DNA from 3 places in the Sellimonas catena genome. Region 1 is predicted to be linked to each of the others. Evidence: riboswitches for the same ligand, from Rfam matches in the RefSeq annotation. Region 1 holds a riboswitch; each other region holds the start of a gene.

Region 1 (5,157 bases):
CCATAAGCCCTGGAACCAGAACTTTCGCACTCGTCTCCAGAATAATCCGGCCTTTTTCGGCCGTAGCTCCGCCCGGATCGCCTCCGATACCGATCGGTTTCCCTTCCGCTGTCTTCCAGTCTTCTGAAACCCATCCGATTGTAACATTTCCTCCGGTCTTCAGCGTCTGATTGCCTACAAACGCACTTGGTATTCCCGCCTCGGAAGTCTCCAGCTTCACCAGTGTCTCGTCGACCGCCATCACCATGGATGTCTCCATTTCTCCTCCATGAAAATCGTAATGATTACCTTCTGATATTGTTGCCTGTACATCCGGATGTCCAAATGCTCCCGATGACAGAATAAACGGCGACATTCCAAGTTCACTCCGAAGCTCACGGCTTAAGATCTGAATCACCGGCAGATTTCCTCCGTGGCATACAAGAAATGCGATCTTCCGAAAACCATGGCGGTAAAGGCTCTCACTGATATCATAGAGCAGATGATAGTACGTATCCGGCTTTAAAGTAATGGATCCGCAGAAATTCTTGTGCTCTGTGCTCAGGCCAACCGGAATAACCGGAAACGCAAGAATCGGGAAGTCTGCTTCTCCGGCTTCCTCCAGCGCTTTTCCGAGGTATTCCACCATTGCTTCCGCAATGATGTCATCTGTCCCAAGCGGCGCCTGATTTCCATGCTGCTCCAGTGCTCCCACCGGAATCAGGACGATCGTCTCCTCCTTATCCACCTGTTCCATTTCCAGACGCGTCAGTTCTCTGTACTTACGAATCATACCGTTCCCTCCATCCTTTGACAACTCCCACTTCTTTCAGCCTGTCATACAGAAGATATCCCACAATATAATTCAGCAAAAGCTTGATCAGATTGAACGGGATTGTCGCCAGTATGAGAAACAGCGGAAGATTTCGAATCAGAGGATTGACTGCTCCCACGGTGCGGACCACTTCATCCAGAGAAAGGCCCATCGCCGATGCATAAAGCGGAAGTGTAATGCACGCATTCAGGACACAGGAAAACGCAATCCGGACCGGAAGATTGATCCCAAGCGAAATCACTGCCGCCTTTCTCGTCTGTCCCATCTTTTTGAACACGATCCACAGCGGGAGCACAAACAGCAGCGTCCCTAGAAGATTAGCGAATTCACCGACAAACATTGTCGTTGTCCCAACCGTGATCAGCTTGATCAGAATTTTGATGACCTCCACACAGATTCCGGACACCGGCCCCAGCAGAAATGTCGCGATCACAGAAGGGACGTCGCTGAAATCCACCTTATAAAACGGCGGCATCAAAGGAATCGGGAATTCCATTGACATCAGTATGCCGGCAAGAGCCGAAAGCATGGCCGTAATGATGAAGTAGTAGGTTTTGTTTTTTGTTCTCATATACTTTTCTCCTTTCGAATGATGTTACAAATTTCGTAAATCCTTCGAAAGAAAAAAATCCCAGCACCAGGGGCACTGAGATTCTCTGTTCACTGTTTCTTCTCCCATCCAGACTGTCACTGTCGGTTTTGGAATTTCACCAAATCAGCCACATACGTGGGTCACGGACTATACCGTCGGTAGGGAATTACACCCTGCCCCGAAGAATTTATTCATTTGCAGTATTATCGTAGCACACTCATATCCATTGTGCAATACATCTGATGCAATTTATGGATTTGTAAGTGCGCGGGCCGTATCCTGCAAAAACGCATCGATCCGCTCCTGATCCTGTTCGAGGCAGCAGGCATACAGCAGGTCCATCATAACCAGAATCGGAAACTGAGGAGAAATCGCATCTCCATACTCCAGATTGTCCAGTGCCGGGACGAGAATCACCTCGTCACAATACTCCATGAAATCCGGGTTGTTCCGCGCTGTCACAAGGACACATCCGGCTCCTCGCCGCTTCGCCTCCTGAAGCATATACTGAACCTCTTCCGTCTGCCCTTTCATGCTGAATCCGATGACCAGAGAGGTTTCATTCTGAAAGACCGCCCGCATCCGGATCATGTCCCGGTCCACGAGAGAATTGATATTCAGCCCGATCCGCATAAACCGAAGCTCCGTCTCCCTGGCGGCAATTCCGGAACTTCCGACACCGCAGACAAAAATTCTCTCCGCCTGAAACAGCATCCCGGCAATCTTTTTGAATTTCTTTTCATCAGCCAGATTATACGCCTTATTCAAAAGCTCCTGATAAGTATCCAGCACCCGTCTTGTATTATCTGCAAAGGGTCTGCTTTTCTTCTCCCGAAATGTATCCTCGTACTGATAGATAAACTCCCTGTATCCCCGGAATCCGCATTTTTTTGCAAACCGGGAGAGAGATGCCTCGGAAACATAAAGCCGTTCAGAAACCGCCTTTGCGGAAAAATCCCGCTTCTTTTTATTCTGGATAAAGAAATCCGCGATGGTCCGCTCCAAAGCTGTAAAATTCTCATAGTTGTACTCAATCACCGGTATGATCGACCTTGCGTAGTGCTCCATGTTCTTTTCCTTTCTTCTGTCTGTATTTTACATAACACTACCGAGAGTATAACACAGGTTTCACAAAAATAATACTAACTCTCCCATAGTTTTTGTGTTATAATGAGATTGTTTGAAAATGGCATGTTTGCCGGAAAAATAGGAGGTTTTTATTATGAACGTACCTGAAAGAATCGCAAAATTGCGTACTCTTATGGAAGAAAAAGGAATTGACATCTATATTGTCCCGACAGCAGACTTCCATCAGAGCGAGTATGTTGGGGAACATTTTAAAGCGAGAAAATTTATTACCGGATTCTCCGGATCTGCAGGAACAGCTGTCATCACAAAAGAAGGCGCTTACCTCTGGACAGATGGAAGATATTTCATCCAGGCTGCAAAGCAGCTCGAGGGCTCTACAGTTGAACTGATGAAAATGGGCGAGCCGGGTGTTCCGACTATCCATGAGTTCCTTGCTGATACATTACCGGAAAACGGCACACTCGGATTTGACGGACGTGTAGTTTCCATGGGTGAGGGACAGGATTACGAGTCCATCGCAACCGAGAAACACGGAAAAATCGTTTACGAATATGACCTCATCGACCAGATCTGGGAAGACCGCCCGGCCCTTTCCGAGGAACCGGTCTTCGCACTGAATCTGAAATATACAGGTGAGACAGTTGCATCCAAGCTGTCCCGCATCCGTGAAGACATGAAAAATGCCGGAGCAACTGCTCATGTCCTCACAACACTGGATGATATCTGCTGGACACTCAATATCCGTGGAAACGACATCGAGTTCTTCCCTCTTGTACTGTCCTACGCAGTGATCACCATGGATAAAGTAGACCTCTACATCAACGAGGCAAAATTAAGCAGCGAAATCAAGGCGGATCTGGAAAAAGACGGTGTTGTCTTCCATCCGTACAATGACATTTACGAAGACATCAAGAAAGTCGGATCTGACGAAGTGCTTCTGATCGACCCGGCAAGACTGAACTACGCACTTTACAACAACATCCCGGAAGGTGTTGCAAAAGTGGAAGAGCGTAACCCGGAGATCCTCTTCAAGGCAATCAAAAACGAAGTAGAGATCGAAAACATCCGTCAGGCTCAGATCAAGGACAGCGTCGCACATGTGAAATTCATGAAATGGCTCAAGGAAAATGTGGGCAAGATGACGATCACAGAGATGAGCGCATCTGACAAACTGGACGAGTTCCGTGCAGAACAGGGCAACTTCATCCGCCCAAGCTTCGAGCCGATCAGCTCCTATGGTGAGCACGGTGCCATCGTACACTACACATCCTCACCGGAAACAGATGTTGAGCTCAAAGAAGGCGGACTGTTCCTGACTGATACCGGTGCCGGATTCTACGAAGGCTCCACAGACGTTACACGTACCTACGCACTCGGAGAGATCCCTCAGATCATGAAAGATCACTTTACACTGGTTGCAATCAGCAATCTCTCCCTTGCAAACGCACGCTTCTTAAAAGGCTGCACTGGAATGACTCTGGACATGCTTGCAAGAAAGCCGTTCTGGGATAGAAACTTAAACTTCAATCACGGAACAGGACACGGCGTTGGATACCTTCTGAACATTCACGAAGGCCCGGCAGGATTCAGATGGCAGTTCCGCGCAGGCGAGATTCAGCCGTTTGAGAAAGGTATGATCATCACAGACGAGCCTGGTATCTACATCGAAGGAAGCCACGGTATCCGTCTGGAGAACGAGCTTCTCACATGCGAGGGTGAGAAAAACGAATACGGACAGTTCATGTACTTTGAACCGATCACTTACATCCCGATGGACCTTGACGCCATCAATCCGGAAATCATGACAGCAGAAGAAAAGAAAATGCTCAATGATTACCACAAGACTGTTTATGAGAAAATTTCTCCATACCTTGACAATGAGGAGAAAGAATGGCTCAGAACATACACAAGAGAGATCTAAACCGAAAACTGATTTCAGATGCAGCGATACGGCTCCGGTGCCTTCAGGTGCCGGAGCCGTATCTGTTACTACCATGAACAGGAGATGATATTATGCCATCCATCTATGCACACTACACCTTCGGAGAAATGATGAAAAAAGCATTTCCGGCCGATATCCGCAAGCTGATTTCCCTCCATGAGGATCTGTTTGAAATCGGACTGCACGGCCCGGATCTGTTCTTTTATTACCATGCACTTCTCAAAAACCGTGTCAACCGGACCGGCTACCACATGCACGATGTAAGCGCTGCACCATTCTTCCGGCGCTCCAGAGATGTGATTTTATCCGCAGCCTCCATATCCGAGAAACATGCCCGGTTAGCCTACATTCTTGGCTTTCTCTGTCACTTCACACTGGACAGCGTCTGCCACAGCTATATTGAGAAAAAACTCACGGAGGATCCGGTTACCCACTCCGATATTGAAACCGAGTTTGACCGCTATCTTCTGTTGAAACAGAATAAACGCCCGCTTCACGCAAAGGTGACTTCACACCTCCACGCTTCAACGGCAGGAGCAAAAGCAATCCAGGCGTTTTTCCCGACACTGAGCGTCCGGCAGGTAGAGTCCTCCATTTCTTCCATGATCTGGTACAATGACCTGTTTACAACCTCTGACCGGCTCACACGCAGTCTCGTAACATTCTTTATGCACGCCACCTTTACCTACAAAAGCCTCGGCGGACTGCTGATGAAGGAAA
Region 2 (5,157 bases), on a different contig from region 1:
CTTGACAATGTGAAAATTGTATTTGCTCCGGCTGGTGTCAATGTCGGGATTGCTGGCGTACTGGTCTTTCTGCCGTTCGTGGTGAGCTTCCAGCGGTCTTGCCGGGTTGCCCTTATGCTTTTCAAATCGCAAAATTGCGTGCTGTGCCATAAACTCCTTTCCCCATTCCCTTCCTTTCCTATCCGGGACTTTTCCACAGGAAAATCCCGCCGGAATTATCTCTGATAGGATTGGAATGGAATGGATATCAATAAATCATTTTAATCTCTGTATTTCTATATACCGTCCGGTTTTCGTACTTCAAGAAGATTGATTATCGTACTCCATGAGTACAGATTTCAGCCCTCCGGCGTACCAGAACCAGATTTCTTGAAGTCGGTGTTTGAAACCGCTTCATAGGATTTTGGGTAGATACGGTTGGGTTTTCCACAGCCCTGTTTCTGTATCTCCACAAGTCCCGCATATTGCAACTCACGCAGGGTATTCACCGCTTTCTGCCGCCCGCAGCGGAGCAGAGCGACCACCTCGCAGATTGGGTAATACAGGAAAATGCGCCCGTATTCGTCCGCCCAGCCGTTCTTGCGGGATAACTCTGTCCGGCGCAGGATAAAGGCGTACAGCAGCTTTGCTTCGTTGGACAAAGCTATGAATGTAGGGGCTTCAAAGAGAAAATTAGGGAGCCGGGTGAAGCTGACCGATTTCTCTGGCTGATGAATGTAAATCGTGTTTGTCATAGTGTGCTTTGTGGACAGTTAGAACGGCATTTCCGGGGGCAGACGATATTTTATATGACCTGCCCCGGTTCTGCCTTCTGGAAGGCTTGTATATCAAGACTTTTTTCCCGCCTAATTGTCCACGCTCGACCTCCTTTTCCGTTCACTTTCCGCTTTCTGCCGCCTGTGAACGCTGGCGGCACAGTCCGGGCAGTATTTTGCCCGGTTGGATTTGGGGACGAACACGCCGCCGCAGACCGCACAGCGTTTCAAGTCCTTATCTCGGAAAATCTCCGCTTCCAGTGTCCCGTCCAGCGGCAAGACCGCCCAGCGGAACCACTTACAGCAGACCGAGAAAGAAACCGTCTGCGGGCAGGTATGGCTGTCCCCGTCATCAAGGGCGATACAGTCCCCGCCCTCATAACAGCAGCACTCCCGGCGGATAAGGGCGTTTGTCTGTTTCCTCTGCGCCGGGGTCATGCGGTAGAGAGAGCCGTCCGGCTTGCGCTCTATGGGCGGCAATCGTCTGTATGAATTTTCTTTCATGTGTTCCTCCGTTTCTCTGTTGCCGTTCTCCCCGAAAAGGCTTCCTGCCCCATTCCTGCGGCGTGTTCCGGCGTTGGCACGCTCCCCGGACTTCGGGACATTTTGTCCCGAAGTGGCTCGTTGCGGTGCTTCCCCTGCCGGGGTATTCCTTTTCGGACGGTCATTCTGTTTTCAAGGTGCTGTTCCGAACGTTCGTAAATCCAGTTTATCAGAAAAAAATGCAAATCCCGGATTGTTGCGAGAATTGCATTTTCCCAAAGTCTATACTTTTGAAATTGCATTTCTGCAATTATCCTGTATAATGGAAACATACGGAGGAGGTGCGTATCTATGGCTTTACCCGGAACACCCGGACAGCGGATTTCAGACCTTTGCAACGGGCGGCATATCCCGCAAAAGGAACTGGCAAAGAAAATAGGGATTTCCCCCTCTCAGTTGAGCCGGATTGTCAGCGGGGAAACTAAGACGGTCAGCAGTGATATTCTCATAGGCATTGCGAAAGAATTTAGAGTGTCAACGGATTATATTCTGGGCTTGTCAACGGTGAGCGTCCAAAAGAGTTATGACATATCGGAATTGGGCTTGTCCGAGGGAGCAGTCCGGGGGCTTGTGACGGGAATGGTAGATGTGGAAATTCTCAACCGCTTGTTAGAACATAAGAATTTCCCACGCCTGATAAGCTTGATACATATTTATTTTCAGGACACAGCGGCAAGGGGCGTTATGGCACGAAACCAGGTAATCGAAATGGCAACATCTTCGCTGTCCAATTTAATGAAAGACCGCCCGGAATACCGGGCGGAAGCAAGACAGGATATACAGTTTATGAACGTTCAAAAGCTGGGGGAGCATGAAGCAGAGATTGAGAAAATCAAGAATGTATTTATGTCTATCCTGCGGGACATAAAAGGCGATATAGACAGCGGGGAGCCGCCGGAAGAACCAGTGACCGCCGCCATGTTTCAAAATATTCAGAACGCTGCACAGGAGCAGAAGCAGGAATTACATACCATTGATGATGTGACGGCGTTGGTTGCGGAACAGCTTGAAAAGGTCATGCCGCTGGACGAGGAAACAAGCGAACAATTCCAGCAGTTGATGAAGAAGATGATTGAGCAGGCGGGAAAGTAATATTTTTCATTTTAGATTTCCGAATTGTTTCCGAAATGCCTTCATTTTATTGCCAATTAGAAATGGCAAGGCTATACTTATATGTGCAACTGAATATAAATGTCTTCGGGGCAGGGTGACTCTTATGTAACAGTATCAGTTCATAAGCAAGAATTCCCGATTGGCGGTTAAAGTCCGCGAGCGTTAAGCGCATGATTTGGTGCAATTCCAAAACCAACAGTAAAGTCTGGATAAAAGAAGATGACTAATATTGCAAAAATCATTATTGAATTATGCCATTGTTAGCACCTGAAAGACAGTTCCTTTCAGGTGCTAATTTTGAATATGGAGGAAATCTAAAATGAACAACAAAACTAAAAAAATGACAACCGTTGCTATGCTTTGTGCAATCGCTTATGTGGTTATGGCAGTAGGAAGAATACCGATTGTTTTGTTTCTCAAATATGACCCTAAAGATGTTGTAATTACTTTGGGCGGGCTAATCTGGGGGCCATTGACATCTTGTATTGCGTCAGTAATCGTGTCTTTTATCGAAATGATGACGGTTAGCGATACTGGTATTTTGGGTTGCATTATGAATATTGTATCTACCTGCTCTTTTGCCTGTACCGCAGCCTTTATTTACAAAAAAAGACACACCTTACATGGAGCATTGTTAGGATTGATTTTAGGAAGTATGGCTATGGTTGCAATTATGCTTTTGTGGAACTATTTAATAACACCGCTTTATATGGGCTATCCCCGTGAAGCAGTCGCAAAATTGCTCTTGCCTGCATTTTTGCCGTTCAACTTACTAAAAGCCGGACTAAACGCCAGTATTACATTTTTCCTGTATAAACCAGTAGTAACCGCTTTGCGAAAAAGCGGATTTATTGAAAGCGAGAATGTGAAAAAGAATAATAAGCCTATCGGACTATATCTTATTTTCACAATGATAATTGTGACTTGTATTTTGATTGTGCTGTCTATGAATGGTCTAATTTGAGGATATGCTGATGAAAGAAAAGAATATATCTTTATGCGGTAAAGTTGTTCACGGCAGAGGTATTGGAAAACTTGTAGGAAGCCCCACCGCTAATTTAGAAATATTGTCAAAAGAAAATACACCACTACCAGGAGTTTACATTTCATCTGTTTGTTGGAACGAAAAAACATATTATGCCGTTACCCACATAGGGAAGCGTCCTACTATTGATAATGACGAAAACATTTCAACAGAAGTCCATTTGCTGAATTTCAATCAAGATATTTACGGAGAAAAACTTCTTGTTGAACTATATACCAGATTAAGAGAACCGCAAAAATTCAGCGATTTATCGGCGTTGTTAAACCAGATTAGACAAGATTGTATAGCAACAAGGGAATTTTTTAATTTGGGTGATTTACCGAATACATTATACATGGATATAGAAATGCATAAGGTATCAGTTGAAAACACAGAAGTATTTTTATCAACGAAAGAGTTTGATATTTTGTATCTGCTATATTCTAATCCAGACGTTACGTTTAGCAAAGGACAAATTTACCAAGCTGTATGGCATGAATTTTCAAACGACTATTTTCATGCTGTGGAAAACACGATTTATCAAATCAGAAAAAAATTACGTCCATATTTGAACGACATGGATTGTGTAAAAACGGTTGTAGGATATGGCTACAAATTTCAACTGAATAGCAAAGCCAGCCGATCCAGTCAACGGTCAAGATGAACGGCGCAATAAATGCGCCGCCGTTGACAGTCCCGCCCGCCTTTGCTGATAGGCAATCAAGGCGGGAAAGCCCTAAAATGGCTTCCCGCCCATTTCAATTTTGAGAGAAAGTCCGTCTGCTTTTTCGTGAGTGTGTCCACAAGTTCGGGACATTTTGTCCCGAAGTCCGGCGTTGGACGAGAGACGGGGGCTTTCATATACGCCCTGTCTGCTGATGAAACCAGTCCTGCGCTTGCGGCTCCACGCCACGCAATCACAGCCCTGTTTTCCTGCCGCTTCAAATCCCCTTGCCCTCTCCGGTGGCAATGGCATTTTTACGGCAACGCTGACAGAGCGTATAACACACTACACTTTGCAAGCAAAGTCGTGTGCCAAAGGGTGCCCCTTTGGAAACCCCGGACAACAAAACAGGCTGAATATCTCGCACTTCCCCGGTGCTTGATACTCAGCCTTTATTTGTTGTCAGCAGCCCCCGTTTCGTGGTCTGCGTGTAGTTCCTTGTAAACTGACCTAAACCTCAGTGTAAAAAACAGTTGCATTCTGCATTTTAAGCACGTATAATAGATTCAATACCAAATAAACACTCAATTCATAAACTCATTTTTATCAGATCAGAATCAGATCAATTCAGACTTCAGCGGGCCCGAAAGGAGCTTAGATGGAGTATCAGTTATTTTTATCAAATGTAAAAGAAAGACTAATAGAGGAGCTGCCGGCGGATGTCCATGTAGAAGATTACCGGACAACGAAGAATAACGGCGAAGTGCGTCAGGGTTTTTTATTCCGGAAATGTGAAGAGGGGATCTCGCCTATTGTCTATATGGAAGATTACTATGAACGGTATCTCAGAGGCATGGAAATGAAAGGAGTAACGGAAGGTCTTCTGGAGTGGTACAGTCAGAGCCAGAAGGTCCCGGAACCATTGATGGAAGCGGAGTATCTGGACAACTATGAGCGGATGAAGGACAAGATTGTATACAGGCTGATTAACGGGGAGAGAAACAGGCAACTGCTAAAAGAGGTTCCGCATCTTTCCTATCTGGACCTGGATATTGTGT
Region 3 (5,157 bases), on a different contig from region 1:
TCCTGCACGATCGTAAAGGTCGGACTTACAACATCCTCACGTACTCCAAGTCCGTACGCAAGCCCTTTTGTAAAAATCGTCTTGCCGACGCCAAGATCCCCTTCCAGAGTAAAGACATCTCCGCTTTGGGCCGATTCGCCGATTTCTTTTCCGAGCTCAAACGTCTCCTGCTCTGAATATGTCTCTCTTACCATAGTGTCTCCTCCCTATTTTTTCTTTTTCTTCTTTCTTGAAAACAGAAACGGAAGGATCTTACCGGAATTATCCTCAATCAGCTCCTCCGGGAACAATGTCCGCAATGTCTTCTTCAGAGGATCCATCTGCGGTCCGATATCACTGTTCGGGAAAATAAATGCCGCATACGGTGTCTGATAAATCGCCACCAGATTCGGTGTCATCATAACGCGGTACATATCTTTCCACGGAGTGATTTTATTTTTTCCGGCACGCTCTACTCTGAGCCCGTCTTTTTCCAGCGTATAGCGGATCGGCGTGCTGTAGATTTTACTTTTCTTTAACTGACTGGCTGCACTGAACTTTAAGATCGATGGTACAACAAACAAAAGAGTTGCAAAAACAAACACAAGCCCCAGCCCCCAGGAAACCCTGCCCATCGCAAAACTTATAATCGCCCCGATCCAGCAGGCAACTCCCACTACGAGGTATAAAATTCCCTTGATCCCGTGATATGTATGAAACATAAGAAATTCAAAAAGTGCTTCCTGTGTCATTTTCACTTCAAAACTTGGTTTCATCTGTATTCCTCCATATTTCCGAATATTGAAATTATAACGCATCCTGTCCGCGGTTACAACAGCAAGTTTGCGAAGAATCTCCTGATTTTTCCAGGATCAGAAAAACCTCTGCGCACAGCAGAGGTTTCGGTTTAGTAATTTTCTGTCATTTTTACTCATTTACTCTATGGAGGACCGGACTGACTTTCTTATAGATCAAAAGCAGAATTGCCGATACCAGAATACCCTTGATCAGATTAAACGGTGCCACTGCAAGGATCACAAAAGTTGCAACTCCGTCAATTGCCGGATTCAATGCATGCCCCATCTGAACAATCGTATCAAGCGGCATTCCAAATGCTGCAGCATAGGTCGGAAGCAGGATGTAGGCATTGAGCACGCATCCGATCAGCGTCATGAATACTGTTCCTGCTGCAAGTCCGATCATCGCTCCCTTTTTTGTGTGCATCTTCTGATAAATCAGACCCGCCGGCACACAGAGACTGCATCCGATCAGGAAGTTTGCGATCTCTCCCACACCGCCTGTTTCAGTCCCATTAATCACGAAATTCAGAAGAATCTTGATACATTCTGTCATAACTCCCGCCACAGGACCCATCGCAAATGTTCCAAGAAGGACCGGGATTTCACTGATATCCAGTTTGTAAAAGCTCGGTACAAAAGGAAGCGGAAATTCAAAAAGCATCAGGACGGTAGCTACCGCTGCAAGCATGCCGACCTGGGCCATCGATCTGACTTTCGTACTGCTTCTTCTTATTTGTGTGTTTTTCTGCGTGTTTTCCATGTTTCTTCTCTCCTTTTTTTGAATGATAGACTCAATTCAGAAAAGAAACTCTTCCTGCCATAAAGTTTCCCTTATGGAAATGGGAATGTACAAAAAAATCCCCGGAACCATATGTTCCGGGGTTTGATGCTCTGCTTCAGATACAGATATCTGACGATTCGTACATTTCTTCTCTCATCCAGACTGTACTGTCGGTTCCGGAATTGCACCGGATCAGCTGCCAATGGCAGGTCGCGGACTTTCACCGCCGGTTGGGACTTTCACCCGACCCCGAAGAATTTTTTCCTGTTAACATTTAGTATAGAACAGTCTTTTGGAAAATTCAATACCTTTTTGTCTTTTACATTCAGGGTAAGCAGCATTCTTTACCGGATTCCTTTCATAGTAAGCTGAATCCGTTTTTTCTTGAGGTCCACACTCAGTACTTTAACATCCACGATATCACCCACACTGACCGCTTCCAACGGATGTTTGATAAACTTTTTGTCGGTGATTTCGGAAATATGTACCAGACCATCCTGATGAACGCCGATATCCACAAACACCCCGAAGTCAATGACATTGCGAACCGTTCCTTTCAGAACCATCCCTTCTTTTAAGTCTTTCATTTCCAGAACGTCGGTCCTGAGAATCGGTTTCGGCATCTCTTCTCTTGGATCTCTGGCCGGCTTTTCCAGCTCTTTTACAATATCATGCAGAGTGATCTCACCGATTCCAAGCTCTTCTGCCAGTTTCCGGTAGTCGCGGATGGTGGCCGGAAGGGCTGCAAGATTTCCTGCTTTTAAATCCTCTGTTGTGAATCCCTGCTTTTTCAGAAGTTTTTCTGCCGCTTCGTAGGATTCCGGATGGACGCTTGTCCTGTCAAACGGATTATCCCCGCCTTCGATCCGCATAAATCCCGCACACTGCTCATATGCCTTCGGTCCAAGTTTCGGCACCTTTAAAAGCTGCTTTCTGTTTGTAAATCTTCCGTTTTCTTCTCTGTAAGCCACAATATTTTTTGCGATTGTGTTTGAGATACCGGAAATATAGGATAAAAGCGGAGCAGATGCCGTATTCAAATCTACACCGACCTTGTTGACACAGTCTTCCACCACGCCATTCAGCGCTTCCGTCAGCTTTTTCTGGTTCATATCATGCTGGTACTGGCCGACCCCGATGGATTTTGGATCAATCTTTACAAGTTCTGCAAGCGGATCCTGAAGCCTTCTTGCAATTGACGCGGCACTTCTCTGTCCCACATCAAAATTCGGAAATTCTTCCGATGCCAGCTTGCTTGCGGAGTACACTGATGCTCCCGCCTCATTTACAATCACATACTGTACGTGCTCTTCCGGGATTTCTTTTAACAGTTCCATAATAAACTGTTCCGATTCTCTGGATGCTGTTCCGTTTCCAAGAGAAATCAGGCTGATATGATACTTCGGAATAATCTTTTTGAGCAGGTCCTTGGATGCCTTGATTTTGGCAGGGGTAGTCGGCGCTGTCGGATAAATCACTGTCGTTCCGATCACTTTTCCGGTCGGATCCACAACCGCAAGTTTACATCCGGTCCGGAATGCCGGGTCCCAGCCAAGCACAACCCGTCCTGTAATCGGAGGCTGCATAAGAAGCTGTGTCAGATTTTTCCCGAACACAGCAATGGCCCCGTCCTCCGCCTTTTCCGTAAGTTCATTGCGGATTTCCCTCTCAATGGCCGGCGCAATCAGACGACTGTAGCTGTCCTTGACCGCCTCTTTTAATACAGGTTCTGTATATGGATTATCCCCATGAATAATCTGTTTTTCCAGATAGCGGAGGATTTCTTCTTCCGGCGCTTCCATTCTGACCGTCAGAATTTTTTCTTTTTCTCCCCGGTTCAGAGCCAGAATTCTATGACCGGCAATCCTGGATGCTGCTTCCTCAAACTCATAGTACATCTCATAGACCGATTCCTGCTTTTCATCCTTTGCCTCTGAAACAATCTTTCCTTTCTGGAACGTCATCTTCCGGATTCTCGTCCGGTATTTTGCCTCATCGGAGATCATCTCAGCCAGAATGTCCTGTGCGCCGGCAAGTGCCTCTTCAGGGGAGGCAACATTCTTTTCCTCCGATACATAGGCTTTGGCCGCCTCAATCGCCGGCTCTTTCAACTTCTGTAAAAGGAGAAGCGCCGCAAGCGGCTCCAGTCCTTTTTCTTTTGCGATTGTCGCCCTCGTTCTTCTTTTCGGACGGTACGGGCGGTACAGATCGTCCACCGCCACCTGGGTCTGCGCCTCCTGAATCTGAGCTTTCAGTTCTTCGGTAAGCTTTCCCTGCTCCTCGATGCTTGAGAGCACCTGCGCTTTCTTCTCCTCCAGATTCCGAAGATAAGTAAGTCTCTCATGGAGTTTTCTGAGCTGCTCGTCATCCAGTGTTCCAGTTGCTTCTTTTCTGTATCTTGCAATAAACGGGATCGTGTTTCCTTCATCAATCAGTCCGACTGCCGCTTCGACCTGCCATTTTTTTACATTCAGTTCTTCCGTAATCTTCTGAATAATATCCATTTTTTGATTCCTTTCCAAAAAAGTACTTCCCTGTCATTATAGCGGAAGGTCTTTTTCTGCGCAACTTCATAAAAACAGAGTTTGCTCTGTTTTTCTTGAAATCTGACTCTTCCTATGTTATATTTTGGATGATAAGGAGGGCACTGATTATGAAAGAAACGAACGGACAGACTCTGTCAAAGCAGCAGCAAAAATCTCTTGAAACGAAAAACCGGATCTTTTCCGCCGCGAAGAGTATTCTTCAGAGGAAAGGGTACGATGCACTCTCCATCAAAAACATCTGTGAAGAAGCAGGCGTATCCAACGGAAGCTTTTATCATCACTTTAAAACAAAAGATGACCTGCTTTCCTATTATATAGAAGAACAGCCTACGATCGATCCGGACTGTCTGGAACTCCCGGAAAATGCCGCCGAGGCAAAAAGGGCAATCATTCTTGTCTATCTTAATTATGTCAGCTACTGCAAAGAGCTCGGTGTCGCTTTTATATCCAACTATTACACGCCAAAAAACCAGGCTCTAAATCCGGCCATCCGCACAAAGCGGCCTTATCCGATCGTAACAGTAACGGATTACCTGGCTCGTGCACTGGAAGCCGGCACTGTATCTGCCAGCCTGTCCCTGGATGAGATCTCCACCGATATCCGGATGATTGTCATCGGAAATGTCTTTGAATGGTGTCTGCGGGACGGAAATACAGACTTTGACGGAAATATGGAGCGTTCCCTCGGGAAATATCTGGACAGTGTTCTGAAATAGTGTGGTTTCGCTCCCGTCAGGGGACAAAACAGTTTAGAAATGGCAAAGACCTTTCAGATAAGCGTTTCTGAAAGGTCTTTTCATTTTAGAAGGGAATTTGTAATTCTTACTTTGGTAACTGTTTACCTTTGATGCTTTTATTATATCCCCGGCCCCCTGCAAAATCAAATCGGTTATCCTGATATATTTCTTCATTTATAGGCATTTTCTATGTTTTGTACATTCCTCCCAATTTCATTGTCTATTTTTAAGTTAGTGTATAATTATTATTGGCAAAAATAGGAATTTTTCCTAAATAAAAAGGGAAGCAGAGAAAATCCCTACTTCCCAATCAT

The links. A riboswitch is a leader RNA that binds a small molecule or an ion and turns the genes downstream of it on or off. The one in region 1 is predicted to bind FMN.
Region 2: linked by a shared signal. The riboswitch ahead of Selli1_RS01205 (ECF transporter S component) and the one ahead of Selli1_RS06905 (ECF transporter S component) in region 1 are both predicted to bind FMN.
Region 3: linked by a shared signal. The riboswitch ahead of Selli1_RS17175 (ECF transporter S component) and the one ahead of Selli1_RS06905 (ECF transporter S component) in region 1 are both predicted to bind FMN.

The regions. Positions count from the first base shown of each region.
Region 1 covers NZ_BSBO01000012.1:5,051-10,207, reverse strand. Annotated here, with positions in the region: gene Selli1_RS06910 (creatininase family protein) at 1-772, opposite strand, end outside; gene Selli1_RS06905 (ECF transporter S component) at 762-1,385, opposite strand; FMN riboswitch at 1,478-1,596, opposite strand; gene Selli1_RS06900 (MurR/RpiR family transcriptional regulator) at 1,656-2,474, opposite strand; gene Selli1_RS06895 (aminopeptidase P family N-terminal domain-containing protein) at 2,629-4,416, shown strand; gene Selli1_RS06890 (zinc dependent phospholipase C family protein) at 4,509-5,157, shown strand, end outside.
Region 2 covers NZ_BSBO01000001.1:234,677-239,833, reverse strand. Annotated here, with positions in the region: gene mobV (MobV family relaxase) at 1-150, opposite strand, end outside; gene Selli1_RS01220 (replication initiator protein A) at 339-734, opposite strand; gene Selli1_RS01215 (cysteine-rich VLP domain-containing protein) at 846-1,259, opposite strand; gene Selli1_RS01210 (helix-turn-helix domain-containing protein) at 1,590-2,390, shown strand; FMN riboswitch at 2,488-2,636, shown strand; gene Selli1_RS01205 (ECF transporter S component) at 2,731-3,375, shown strand; gene Selli1_RS01200 (riboflavin kinase) at 3,386-4,099, shown strand; gene Selli1_RS01195 (DUF5688 family protein) at 4,758-5,157, shown strand, end outside.
Region 3 covers NZ_BSBO01000053.1:6,219-11,375, forward strand. Annotated here, with positions in the region: gene tsaE (tRNA (adenosine(37)-N6)-threonylcarbamoyltransferase complex ATPase subunit type 1 TsaE) at 1-194, opposite strand, end outside; gene Selli1_RS17170 (YcxB family protein) at 207-755, opposite strand; gene Selli1_RS17175 (ECF transporter S component) at 907-1,539, opposite strand; FMN riboswitch at 1,702-1,821, opposite strand; gene Selli1_RS17180 (Tex family protein) at 1,905-4,064, opposite strand; gene Selli1_RS17185 (TetR/AcrR family transcriptional regulator) at 4,214-4,822, shown strand.